Regions from separate parts of the Kitasatospora sp. NBC_00070 genome, predicted to be linked through region 2. Evidence: riboswitches for the same ligand, from Rfam matches in the RefSeq annotation. Region 2 holds a riboswitch; the other holds the start of a gene.

Region 1 (5,775 bases), 4.5 Mb from region 2:
CGCGGCCCGGCGGGACAGCACGGGACCGCCGACCCGCGCCCCGCCGTCCGGGGTCGGGCCGGCGGTCGCCCGCCGAGCGCCGCTCAGACCCGCACCACCCCGCTGACCGGCATCGCGTTGACGCTCTCGTAGCGGACCCGGGCGCCGGGGTAGGGCGCGTGGACCACCACACCGCCGCCGGCGTACATCCCGACGTGGTGCATGTCCCTGTAGAAGATCACCAGGTCTCCCGGCCGGGCCTCGGCGAGGCTGATCCGCTGCCCCGCGTTGGCCTGCTGCTGCGAGGTGCGCGGCAGGGTCACTCCGGCCTGCCGCCAGGCCCAGTACATCAGACCCGAGCAGTCGAACGTACGGGGCCCGGTGGAACCGTAGACGTACGGGGAGCCGATCTTGCCGCTGGCGGCGGCCAGCGCGGCGGCGGCCCGTCCGGAGGCGGCGGGCAGGTTGCCGAGGTCGACCCGCTCGGCGCCCCGGGCGGCCCGGCGGGCGGCGTCCCTGGCGTCGTCGTCGGCCATCCTGGCCCGCTCCCCCGCGCCCAGCGAGTTCAGCAGCCGCTGGGCCTTGGTGAGCCGCTGCTGGATCTCCTGCTTGCTCTCGTTCAGGGTGCGCCGGACGGACTCCAGCTCGGCCAGCTTGGCGGTGGTCTCGGCCCGCCGCTGGTCCAGCCGGCGCTGACTGTCGATCACCTGGCGCAGAGTGTCGTTCTGCCGCTCCGCCGTCTGGTCCAGGGTGCGGGCCCGGTACAGGTAGCCGGCCGGGTCGGAGTCCAGCATCAGCTGCACCGCCGGGTCGATGCCGCCCGCCCGGTACTGGGCGGCGGCCACCGAGCCGAGCCCGGAGCGCAGTTGGTTCAGCTCGTCCTGGCCGGCCGCCACCTGGTTCTGCAGCGAGCCGGTGTCGGACTGCAGCTGCCGCTGCTGCTCCTGGGCCGCGTTGAACTTCTCCGAGGCCTGCTCGGCCTCCTCGTACAGCTGGTCGACCTGGGCCTTGACGTCCTTGCGGGTGGGCGGCTCGGCCGGGGCGCCCGGGGTGGCCCCGGCGGCGCCCGCCGAGGCCACCCCGAGCACCGTGGTGGCCGCTGCGGTGAACACCAGCGCCCGGGTGAACCGGCGGGCGCCTGGCAGGGGGGAACGACTGTGCGTCGACATACCGGCGGCTGCTCCGTTCCTGCGCCGGGCCACCGCCGCCGCCCGGTCGGGCGGCCGTCCTTGCGAAGGTCCGGGGGCAGACGTTAGCGAGTCACGGCGATCTAGTCCAAACCCCTACAGTGTCGAATATTTGACCATCAATCGGACATCTGCTCGGCCAGCCGGAAACGCCGCAGGCCCGGCACGTGGCCGGGCCTGCGGGCGTTACGACGGACGGGTGGTCAGACCCGGACGATGCGGGTGATCGGCATGACCGTGGCGGACTCGTGCCGGACCAGGGTGCCGGTGCGCGGCGCGTGCACGATCTGACCGTTGCCCACGTAGAGGCCGACGTGGCCGCCCCCGCGGTAGATGATCAGGTCACCGGGCTTGGCGTCGGCGATGTTGGTGCCGATGTTCTGACCGGCGCCCATCTGCGACTCCGAGGTGCGCGGCAGCGAGATCCCGGCCTTGTTGAAGGCCCAGACCATCAGGCCGGAGCAGTCGAAGCTGTTCGGGCCGACGGAGCCGTAGCCGTACGGCTTGCCGATCTCCGCCTCGGCGGCGGCGATCACGGTGCCCGCGTACGACCCGGCCGGCAGGCCGCTCAGGTCGGTCCTGGTCTCCGTGCGGGAGGCCCGGTCCGGCGCGGCGGTCTTCGACTCGGTGGCCGCCTTGGCGGCCGAGTCGGCGGCGGCCTTGGCCTCGGCGGCCCGCAGCTCGTCCTGCTCCTTGCGGCTGAGCGTGTCGAGCAGCGCCTGCGCGGAGGCCAGCTTGGCCTGGATCTCGTCCTTGCCCGCCCGGAGCTCCTGGGTGGTGCGCTCCAGGTCGGCGAGCTTGTTCTGGGCCTCGGACTTCTGCTGGTCGAGCTTGCCCTGCTCGCCCTTCAGCGTCTTCAGGGTGTCCGCCTGCGAGGCGCCGAGCTGGCTCAACGAGTCGGCCTGGCCCAGGAAGGCGTCCGGGCTGCTGGAGAGCATCAGCTGGACGGTGGGCGATATCCCGCCGGTCCGGTACTGCTCGGCGGCGATCTCGCCGAGCGTGCTCTGCAGGGTGGTCACCTGGGCCTGCTGCCGGGCCACCTCGTCCTGAAGGCCGCTGACCTGCTTCTGCAGGGTCTGCTGCTTCTCCGTGGCCGCGTTGAACTTCTCGGTCGCGTCCTCGGCCTGCTCGTGGAGCTGGTCGACCTGGGACTTGACCTCGTCCTTGGTGGGGTTCGGGTCGGCGTGCGCACCGGTCTGCGCGGACAGCGCCACCGCAGCGGCGGCGGCAGCCGTGATGATCGAGACCCGGGTACGGCCGGCAGGCTTGGGACGACGATGGGACGCCACGAAGGCGGGCTCCTTCTTCCTACGTCCGCCTACCGGGTGAGCTGACGGGTTCGGGCTGGAAGAGATGCCCTACAGCGCCTCACCGTCGGGCCGTCTCGTGACGGTCCGTCGACCTGGCGCCGATTCACCCCGAGGAACGTGGTTCCCCGGCTCCGATCGACAGCGCCCCCGAGAGGGCTTCCCCGTAGGGCAGTCGGAACTGCCCCGCTGCGTCTCGAACTCGGCGGTAACCCCCGCCGCCACCCAGGTTGGGTGATCGACAGTGCGGTGGTTCGAGAAGGACCCTAGTAACCCAACCGTGATCGGTTCAAATCCTTGTAAGAAAAAAGTCGGAATGAAGTCGTGATTCTTCGGTGATTGCGACCGAGCGTGATCGGAAATGCACGCTGCGCCGACGAATTCCCGGGATGCGGACGCGACGGGGCCCGCCGGAGGTGTCCCAGATCACAGGGAGGTTCCGACGGGCCCGGGCGTGTCACGAGGCGTCAGTTGGACGCCTTGATGGGGAGATGTCCGTTATGCCGTATCAGGCTGACGGTGGATCAGACCCGGCGGATGGTCTTGATCGGCATCGCGTCGACCTTCATCACCTTGACCACGTCACCGGTGTGCGGGGCGTGCACCACCAGGCCGTTGCCGATGTAGATCCCGACGTGGTGCGCGTCGGGGTGGTAGATCACCAGGTCGCCCGGCTGCGCGTTGGCCCAGTCCTTGCCGATGTTGGTGCCGACCGAGGCCTGGTCCTGCGAGGTGCGCGGCAGCGAGACGCCCGCCTGCGCGTACGCCCAGACCACCAGGCCGGAGCAGTCGAAGGAGTTCGGTCCGGTGGCGCCCCAGACGTACGGCTTGCCCTGCTTGCCCATCGCGGCGGAGACCGCCGCACCGGCGTAGCCGCTGGCGGGCGGCAGGTTGCCGACGTCGATCCGCTCGCCGCCGCGCGAGGCGCGGTCGCCCAGCACCGCGTTCCGGTCGGCCGCGCTCAGCTGGTTGAGCAGCTTCTGCGCCTCGGCCAGCTTCTTCTGCACCTCGGCCTTGGCGTCGTTCAGCACCTTGGTGTTGCGGTCCAGCTCGGCCAGCGTCTCCGCGGCCTCGATCTTCTGCTGGTCCAGTCGGCGCTGCTGGTCCTGGAGCGTCTTCAGGCTCTGCGCCTGGGTCTGGTTCACCTGGTCGACGCTGGACGCCTTGGTCAGGTAGTTCTCCGGGTCCGAGGAGAGCATCAGGGCGACCGAGGGGTCCACCCCGCCGTCCCGGTACTCCTGCGCCGCCACGGCCGCCAGGCCGCCCTGAAGGGCCGTCATCTGCTCCTGGCCGCGGGCCACCTGGTCCTGCAGCTGCTCGGCCTGCTTGCGCAGCTGGTCGGTCCGCTCCTTGGCGCCGTTGAACCGCTCGGCCGCCTGCTCCTGCTCGTTGAAGAGCGCGTCGACCTGGACCTTGACCTCGTCCTTGCTCGGCTTGGCCGGCGCCGCGTGGGCACCCGCCTGCGCCGAGAGGGCGACCGCGGTCGCTGCGGCAGCGGTCAGCACGGAGACCCGTGCACGGCTCGGCTGCTTGGGGCGGCGGTGGGAAGCCAAAGGAAGAGCTCCTTCATCACTCCTGGACGCGACCTCACCCGATCGGGTGCTTGTCCAGAAAATAGGTTTGACGCCAGACCCTAGTGAAGTTGTCACGGGTGCGCCACTCCCCTACCGCCACGAACTTCCCGCCGGGGACCGGAATTCACCGGACCGACACAACCCGGCCACCCCGCCCTGACCTGCAGTCAGTCACCGTCAGGGCCTGGCCAGCCGCTTCAGCAGCAGCAGTGAGGCCACCGGGCGCGCACCCGCCTTCTTCACGCCGTCGGCGACCTCCTTGTCGGTGGAGACCACCACCACCGGACGCCCCAGCGGCTCGGCCCTGACCAGCCGCCGGATCAGCTCGTCCGCGGTCTCCCCGGTCCGGCTGAACCGGACCCGGACCCCGCGCGGCGGCGCCAGGATCACCGGCACGTCCAGGTCCTGGCCGTCGAAGACACAGGTCACCTCGGCCTGGGTGCGCTGGGCCAGCATCGCCAGACCGCCGAGCAGCCGGATCCGCTGCTGCTCCAGCGGCAGCGTCGGGTACCCGGTCTTGGTCACGTTGTAGCCGTCCACCACCAGGTGGACCTGAGGGATCGCCAGCAGCTGGTCGAGCAGCGCAGGGTCGTCCTCGGCCAGCGCCCGGCGGGCCACGTCGTGCGGCGAGGCGGAGGCCGGTGCCACCGCGTCCACCAGGTCGGCCGGGTGGATCTGCGCCACCGGCAGGGCCAGCTCGCGCTGGAGGCCCTGGGCGGACTGCAGCACGGTGTCCAGCAGCAGTCGCAGCCGCATGTCCTCGACGCTGCGGCCCTCCCGGGCCGAACGGCGGCCGGCCTCCAGGGCGGTCTCCAGCTCGGCGATCCGGTGCCGCAGCCGACGGGCCTCGGCCTCGGCCGCGCTGTGCTCGGTGGCCGCCCCGGCCCGTACCTCGGCCAGCTCGGCCTGCACCTTGCGGGCCTCGGCCTGGGCCCGCCGGGTGTCGCTCTCCAGCGTCCGGACCTTCTTCCGGAGCGACTCCGCCTCGCGCCGGATCCCCTCCGAGTCGGCCCGCTGCCGGTCCAGGTCGGCCCTGGACTGGGCGCGCAGCTCGGCCAGCTCCTCCTGGAGCTTCTCCACCAGCCGGGCCGCCTCGGCCGCCGCGCCCTCGGCGCCGGCCCGCTCGACCTGCTCGCCCGCCTCGGCGACCAGCCGGGCCCAGCCGGCCGGGCGCAGCAGGTAGGCGGCCGCCGCCACGTCCATCGGGTCGGCGGCGCCCGGCACGCTGCCCGCCTCCAGCGCCCTCACCAGATCCGGCTGCCCGAGCCGGAGCCGATCGGCTATCCGCAGCCGGAACGCCGGGTCCGCCTCCAGCGCGGCGGCCAGCGCGGTGGCCGCGTACTTGGCCCGCCGGGCCGGGGTGAACTTCGCGTACTGGCGCAGCGAGACCGGCAGTTCGGCGGCCGGCAGGCCGCCGAGCGCGTCGGCGGCGATGCCCACCACCCGGTGCCTGACCCCCTCGGGGAGCGGTCGGCCGAGCTGTTCGGGGCTGTCACCGGGAGTGGGATCGGTCGGGTCGGCAGGAGCGGGCGGTGCGTCGGCCTGCTCCGGGGCGGCCGGGGTCGCGGCCGCGGGAGGCTGCTCCTGCGACTCGGCCGCCCCCCATGCTGCGTCCACCACGTCCTCGGCTCCGATCCTGCTCCGCGGGGTCCGTACGGCCGGTTGCCGCTGCCCTCAAACACACCGCTCTCTGCAATTGTCGCGGTTACCGTGCCCCGACCCGACCCG
Region 2 (5,775 bases):
TCAGCACGGTGGCGCGGATCGTGCCGTGCTCGATGCCGAGCGCGGCCTGCGCGTGGGTGAAGACGTCGTTCCAGAGCCGGGCTTCCAGGTGGCTCTCGGTCTTCGGGAGGTAGAAGTACGGGCCGGAGTTCGGGTCCTCGGCGCCGCGCGCGAGCAGCCGGGCGGCGTTGTGGAAGAAGTAGAGGCCGAAGTCGAACAGCCCGCCGGAGACCGGGGTGCCGTCGACCATCAGGTGGCTCTCGTCCAGGTGCCAGCCCCGGGGGCGGACCACCACGGTGGCCAGCTCGGCGGCGGGCTTGAGGGTGTAGGACTTGCCCGCGTCGGTGGCGAAGTCGATCCGGCCCTCGAAGGCGTCGATCAGGTTGACCTGGCCGCTGACCACGTTCTCCCAGGTGGGGGCGGTGGCGTCCTCGAAGTCGGCGAGCCAGATCTTCGCACCGGAGTTGAGGGCGTTGATCACCATCTTGCGGTCGGTCGGGCCGGTGATCTCCACCCGGCGGTCCTGCAGTGCGCGCGGCGCCGGGGCGACCTTCCAGTCCCCGGCGCGGATCGCGGCGGTCTCGGGGAGGAAGTCGAGGGTGCCGGCCGCCGCGATCTCGTCCCGGCGGGTTTTCCGTCGGGCCAGGAGCTCCTGCCGGCGGCCTTCGAACGCACGGTGCAGACCGACCACGAAGGCGACCGCCTCGGGAGTGAGCACCTCCTCGCTGCGGGGGACGCGCGGTCCGGCGACAGTGACGACCGGAGCGGCGGGGGAAGCGCCGACGGGTCCCTGATCTGCAGCCATGGCAGAACACTCCTTGGACAGTTGAGCCAACAGGGAAATTCCGGTGGGAACTTCCTCGATACCGACCCGCCTACTGGCGGGTTCGGTTCTGTAAGGTGGAGACTAGTTTCCGCGATACAGAATTTCAACGCTTTGTTGAGGTAGATCGCTGGGACTCTACTCCTCCTCCGACAGTGAAGGGAACGCCGGTGGCCAGCACCTCCGCCGCAGCACCCACAGGGGCCGACCGTGCCACCGGCGGCGTGCAGTCCGTCGAGCGCGCCTTCCAACTCCTCGAAGCCCTGGCCGACTCCGGCGGGGTGGCCACCCTGAGCGAGCTCTCCGCCACCTCGGGCCTGCCGATGCCGACCATCCACCGCCTGGTTCGTACCCTCGTGCAGCAGGGCTATGTCCGCCAGGACACCGCCCGTCGCTACACCCTGGGCCCCCGGCTGATCCGGCTCGGCGAGACCGCGGGCCGACTGCTCGGCAGCTGGGCCCGCCCGTACCTGGCCGAGCTGATGGAGGCCACCGGCGAGACCGCCAACCTGGCCGTCCTGGAGGGCGGCGAGGTGGTCTACGTCGGGCAGGTCCAGTCGCGCCGCTCGATGCGGATGTTCACCGAGGTGGGCCGCCGGGTGCAACCGCACTGCACCGGCGTCGGCAAGGCCCTGCTGGCCCAGCTGGACGAGGCCGAGGCGCGCGGCGTGCTGGGCACCCAGCCGCTCCAGTCGCACACCCCGTACACCGTCACCGATCCGGCCGAGCTGTTCGCCCAGCTGGCCCAGGCCCGGGAGCGCGGCTACGTGGTGGACGACCAGGAGCAGGAGATCGGGGTCCGCTGCATCGCGGTCGCCGTCCCCGGCGCGCCGGCCCCCACCGCCCTCTCGGTCTCCGGCCCCGAGGCCCGGATCCGGGCGCTGGAGGCCCAGGCAGGCAACACCTCACTGGTCCCGGTGATGCGGCAGATCGCCGGTCGACTCGGTCAGGTGCTGGCCCCCTGACACCGGGGCGGTCACCCGAAGACGCCGGGGCGGTCGCCCGAAACCCGCCCGGCACACCGTCCCCGCCTCCGTACGAATCCGCGTCGCGCCGCTACAGTGCGTAGCGGGACGACCGCATTCGGCAGACAGGTGATGACAGTGACCAGATGGGTGATGGCGGGCCTGGCCGCCTCGGCGGCGCTGATGCTCGGCGCCACGACGGCGGGCGCGGCGCCCTCCGGCTCCGACCTCATGGTGGTCCGGCTGGACCCGGACGCGGTCGCGCCGGGCGGGACCACCACCGTGCACGGCTTCGTCGCCAACGTCGGCCCGCAGCGGACGGCCTCGCCGTTCACCGTGCTGGTCGACCTGCCGGCCGGGTTCACCGCCGAGGGGCCGTACTTCCCGGCCGGCTGCCGGGCCCTGTCCGACCAGGTCGTGCAGTGCACCTTCGGCGGCGGGCTGCCCCCGCTGGAGACCGCGACCGCGCTGGTACCGGTCCGGGCGGACGCCGACGTGCCCCCCGGCACGGTGGCCGAGGGGCACGTCAGGGTGGTCAGCGTGGACGATCACAACCCCGCGAACAACAGCACGCCGTTCACGCTGACCGTCGGCTGACCCGAGCTCAGCTCACGGTCAGCGGTAGACCCGGACGTAGTCCGAGGCGAAGCTGATCGGCGCGCTGCCGCTGGGCCCCGGGTGGTACTGCCCGGCGCCCACCGAGAGGTTGAGGATCAGGTAGGCCGACCAGTTCGCCCCGACACCGGTGCCGTCGGAGAAGACCTTGGTCCCGTTCACGTACCAGTCGACGGAGTTGGCCCCGTAGTAGGTCCCGATGGTGACCCACTTGTCGGGGCCGACCGCGTTCGCGTCGGTGTGGTACTTCAGGCCGGACTTGACGTGGTTGGTCAGCTCCAGCAGCGCCGCGTTGTCGGGGTGGTACTCGAAGCTGTCGATCTCCCCGTTGCCGTCCTTCCAGGTCCACAGCGCGGGCCAGGCTCCGGAGCCGGCCGGCAGCTTGACCCGGGTCTCGGCGTAGTCGCCGGTCTTCACCTGGAAGCCCTGGGAGGAGTACTCGGTGGTGAGCAGCCCGGTGTCCCAGGCCTGCTTGCCGCTCTCCAGGGTGTGCGTGGACGGCTTCGCGGTGAAGGTGGCCACGCCGCCGGAGACCGAGACGCCGCCGGGGTTCAGCCAGTCGAGCTTGTTGTCGTCCGGGTTGTGGTTGCCGTAGCGGTACGCGCTGCTGCGGTCACCGACCCACTTGGAGCCCCAGGCGATCGAGCTGTCGAACTCCTCCGACCAGGTCAGCGCCTTGCCGGGGATCGGCGAGCCGCCCACCGTCGGGGTGGGAGTCGGCGTCGGGGTGGGAGTCGGCGTCGGCGTCGGGGTCGGCGTGGGGGCGACCGTGCCGCCGACGGTCAGCTTCTGCGACGGCAGGTTGTGCCAACTCCCGCCCTGGTCCTGCCAGAAGCCGAACTGGGTGTACGTCCCGGCGGGCAGCGTCCGGGCCCCGCTGGTGAAGTTCACGCCGCCCGGGCAGATCTGCACGTTGCTGGCGTTGCCGGGGAAGTCGAGGTTCCGGCCGGCCGCGTCCCGGACGCCGACGCCGAGCGTCTTCGCGGTGAAGCAGGCGCTGGAGTGCACGGTCAGACCCGCCTTGGTCGCGGTGTTCGCGGCCGTCGAGCTGAGGGTGAGCCGGTCCTGCGTGACGGCGGTGGCCGCCTGTGCCTGACCGGCCAGGCCGGTGGCGACCAGGGGTACCGCCACCAGGGCGGCCGCACCGAGGCGTGCGGGGGTAAGGGCGATGCGCATGGGCAGGTCCTCTGCGACGCCTGCGAGGTGAGCTGTCGGGTTCGGGCGAGAGGAATCGCCCGGCCGCAGTGGGTGCGGCTTCACCCCGAGCGACCCCCGTACCGGAGCAGGGGAGAGCGCAGACTGACCTGGTTCCCCCGCTCCTGCCCATGTTTCGGTGATCGGGTACCCGGCACCGGGTGGACAGGACTCGGCGTCCCGGCGACGAGGTCCGCGTAGGTGCGGACGACTCCATGCAGGCTAGGCAGATCGCCTGTCCATCGACAACGAGAGTTGCCTCACATCAGGTTTGGCGGGCCCCCGACCGGTGCGGGCCGACTGCACCCGGCCGACCGCGACCGCCGGGCCCCGGGTCGGCCCCACCCTCGCCCGGCACCCTTGTTCGACACTTCGATCGCTCGCGGTACACGACAAGTCGCAGGAGTTCCACGGTAGTTACGCGCGGGTGAAGTGTTTCCGCAGCCCTTCCGCAGCGTTCTGACATGCCCTCACAATGACAGCCATGCGAATCACTCTACGCGCGTTGCAGACCCGTGCCGCTTCCGTCGCGATGGTCGGCCTGGTCGCCCTGGCCCCCACCGCCGTGTTCGCCACCGACGCCTCCGCCAAGGTCAGCGGGAGCGTCTGCCTGACGGCGCTGCCGAGCCAGGGTCGGGACACCATCCGGCTGATCGACGCGGGCGGCCCGTTCCCGTACAGCCAGGACGGCATCGTCTTCCAGAACCGGGAGGGCGTGCTGCCGAGCCAGTCCACCGGCTACTACCACGAGTACACCGTCAAGACGCCGGGGTCGTCGACCCGGGGCGCCCGACGGATCGTCACCGGCAAGGTCTTCCACGAGGACTACTACACCTCCGACCACTACGCGACCTTCTACAAGGTCAACTTCGGCTGCTGACCGCTCCCCCACGGCCGCCCGCCCCCACTCCCCGGGGACGGGCGGCCCCGTCGTTGCACTGACCTGACGTCAGGTCCTGCCACGCGACGTACGGCCGGAAAGCGGGGCCCGGCCACTGGTTGTTGAACCCTGCGCCCTCACGTTGAGGCGAACGGGAACCGGGAGTCCGAATCACCTGTGCTGCGGGACCTGGCTGTCCGGCTGGTCGAGCCACGGGACCTGGTGACCGGCCGCCACGGTCAGGCCGAAGCGTTCGACTCCCGGCCGGCCTTCGGCCTGCCACCACCGAACAGCACGTTCGACGGCCTGCCACAACCGACGGGGGCCGGCCTGGTACACGGTGGTCTCCGACTGGCCCTTACGCCACACAACCGCTGCCCATGACCTGTCACCGAGCCCGTAGAACCAGGCGGTTGTCGTGCCGTCGTCCTGTTCGTGGATCACGTGTGTCACGTCCGGCACCGCCAGGCCGATGACGAACGTCTGCACGCCCCACACTCCGCCGAGATCATCCGCCGTGAGTGTCGTCCGGTACTCGGTGTCCGCGTCACCGGGGAAGTCCGGGACGTATGCCGAGTGGGACGGGAACTCCGAGCGCGATCCCCGGTCCTTCATGAAGCCGACCTGCTCGGTGAAGTGGCCCGAAGCGGTCAGGTCGTCTCCGACGGTCAGCTTCACCACAGCATCGCGGAAGGAGTACCGGGTGCCCCACGGAGCCAGGATCAGGCCCCCGGGCTTCACCTGCCGGAGCCACCCGGGAGGGATCTCCTGCACACCGTACGTGGCAATGAGCCGGTCGTAGGGTGCGCCCGCCGGCCAGCCGAGCTGCCCGTCCCCGGTGACCACCTCGGGAGCGAGTCCGGCACGCCGATGCGCGGTACGGGCACTCTCCGCAACGGCAGCGTCAATCTCCACGCTGACAACCCGTCCGGGGCCGAGCCGGTGAGCTAGCAGACCGGAGGTCCAGCCCGTTCCGGCACCCGCCTCGAGCACTTTCACACCAGGCGCCACGTCCAGGTCCCGCAGCATCGACATGACCACGTTGGGCTGGCTGTTGCTGCTGGTGGAGAGCTGCCCGGCCGCGGTGCCTTCGTGCGCTCCGTCATCCCATTGCGTGACGATCGGGATGTTGGAGTCCACGGCACGGCGCCAGGCGTCCGGGTCGGTGCGCCGGTCGATGGCCACGGTGGACCGGGAAGCCTCGGTCCAGGCCCACATCAGATCGGGGATGAACAGGGAGCGAGGCACCGAGTCGAACGATGTCTCCCAATCAGGAGACATGGAGCCGTTGTCGAGGAGGAACCGCCCCAGCTCGAAGC

The links. Region 2 has a riboswitch for cyclic di-AMP ahead of OHV05_RS28285 (hypothetical protein). Riboswitches for the same ligand answer to the same signal wherever they lie in the genome.
Region 1: it holds a riboswitch for cyclic di-AMP, as region 2 does, so the genes downstream of both, OHV05_RS08055 (NlpC/P60 family protein) here and OHV05_RS28285 (hypothetical protein) in region 2, are expected to answer to the same signal.

What each region holds. Positions count from the first base shown of each region.
Region 1 covers NZ_CP108247.1:1,733,872-1,739,646, forward strand. Annotated here, with positions in the region: gene OHV05_RS08045 (hypothetical protein) at 1-21, opposite strand, end outside; gene OHV05_RS08050 (NlpC/P60 family protein) at 84-1,148, opposite strand; gene OHV05_RS08055 (NlpC/P60 family protein) at 1,370-2,455, opposite strand; cyclic di-AMP (ydaO/yuaA leader) riboswitch at 2,466-2,630, opposite strand; gene OHV05_RS08060 (NlpC/P60 family protein) at 2,998-4,026, opposite strand; gene OHV05_RS08065 (NYN domain-containing protein) at 4,225-5,667, opposite strand.
Region 2 covers NZ_CP108247.1:6,219,007-6,224,781, reverse strand. Annotated here, with positions in the region: gene aceB (malate synthase A) at 1-784, opposite strand, end outside; gene OHV05_RS28295 (IclR family transcriptional regulator) at 973-1,767, shown strand; gene OHV05_RS28290 (hypothetical protein) at 1,906-2,364, shown strand; gene OHV05_RS28285 (hypothetical protein) at 2,383-3,558, opposite strand; cyclic di-AMP (ydaO/yuaA leader) riboswitch at 3,561-3,728, opposite strand; gene OHV05_RS28280 (ribonuclease domain-containing protein) at 4,109-4,456, shown strand; gene OHV05_RS28275 (methyltransferase domain-containing protein) at 4,628-5,775, opposite strand, start outside.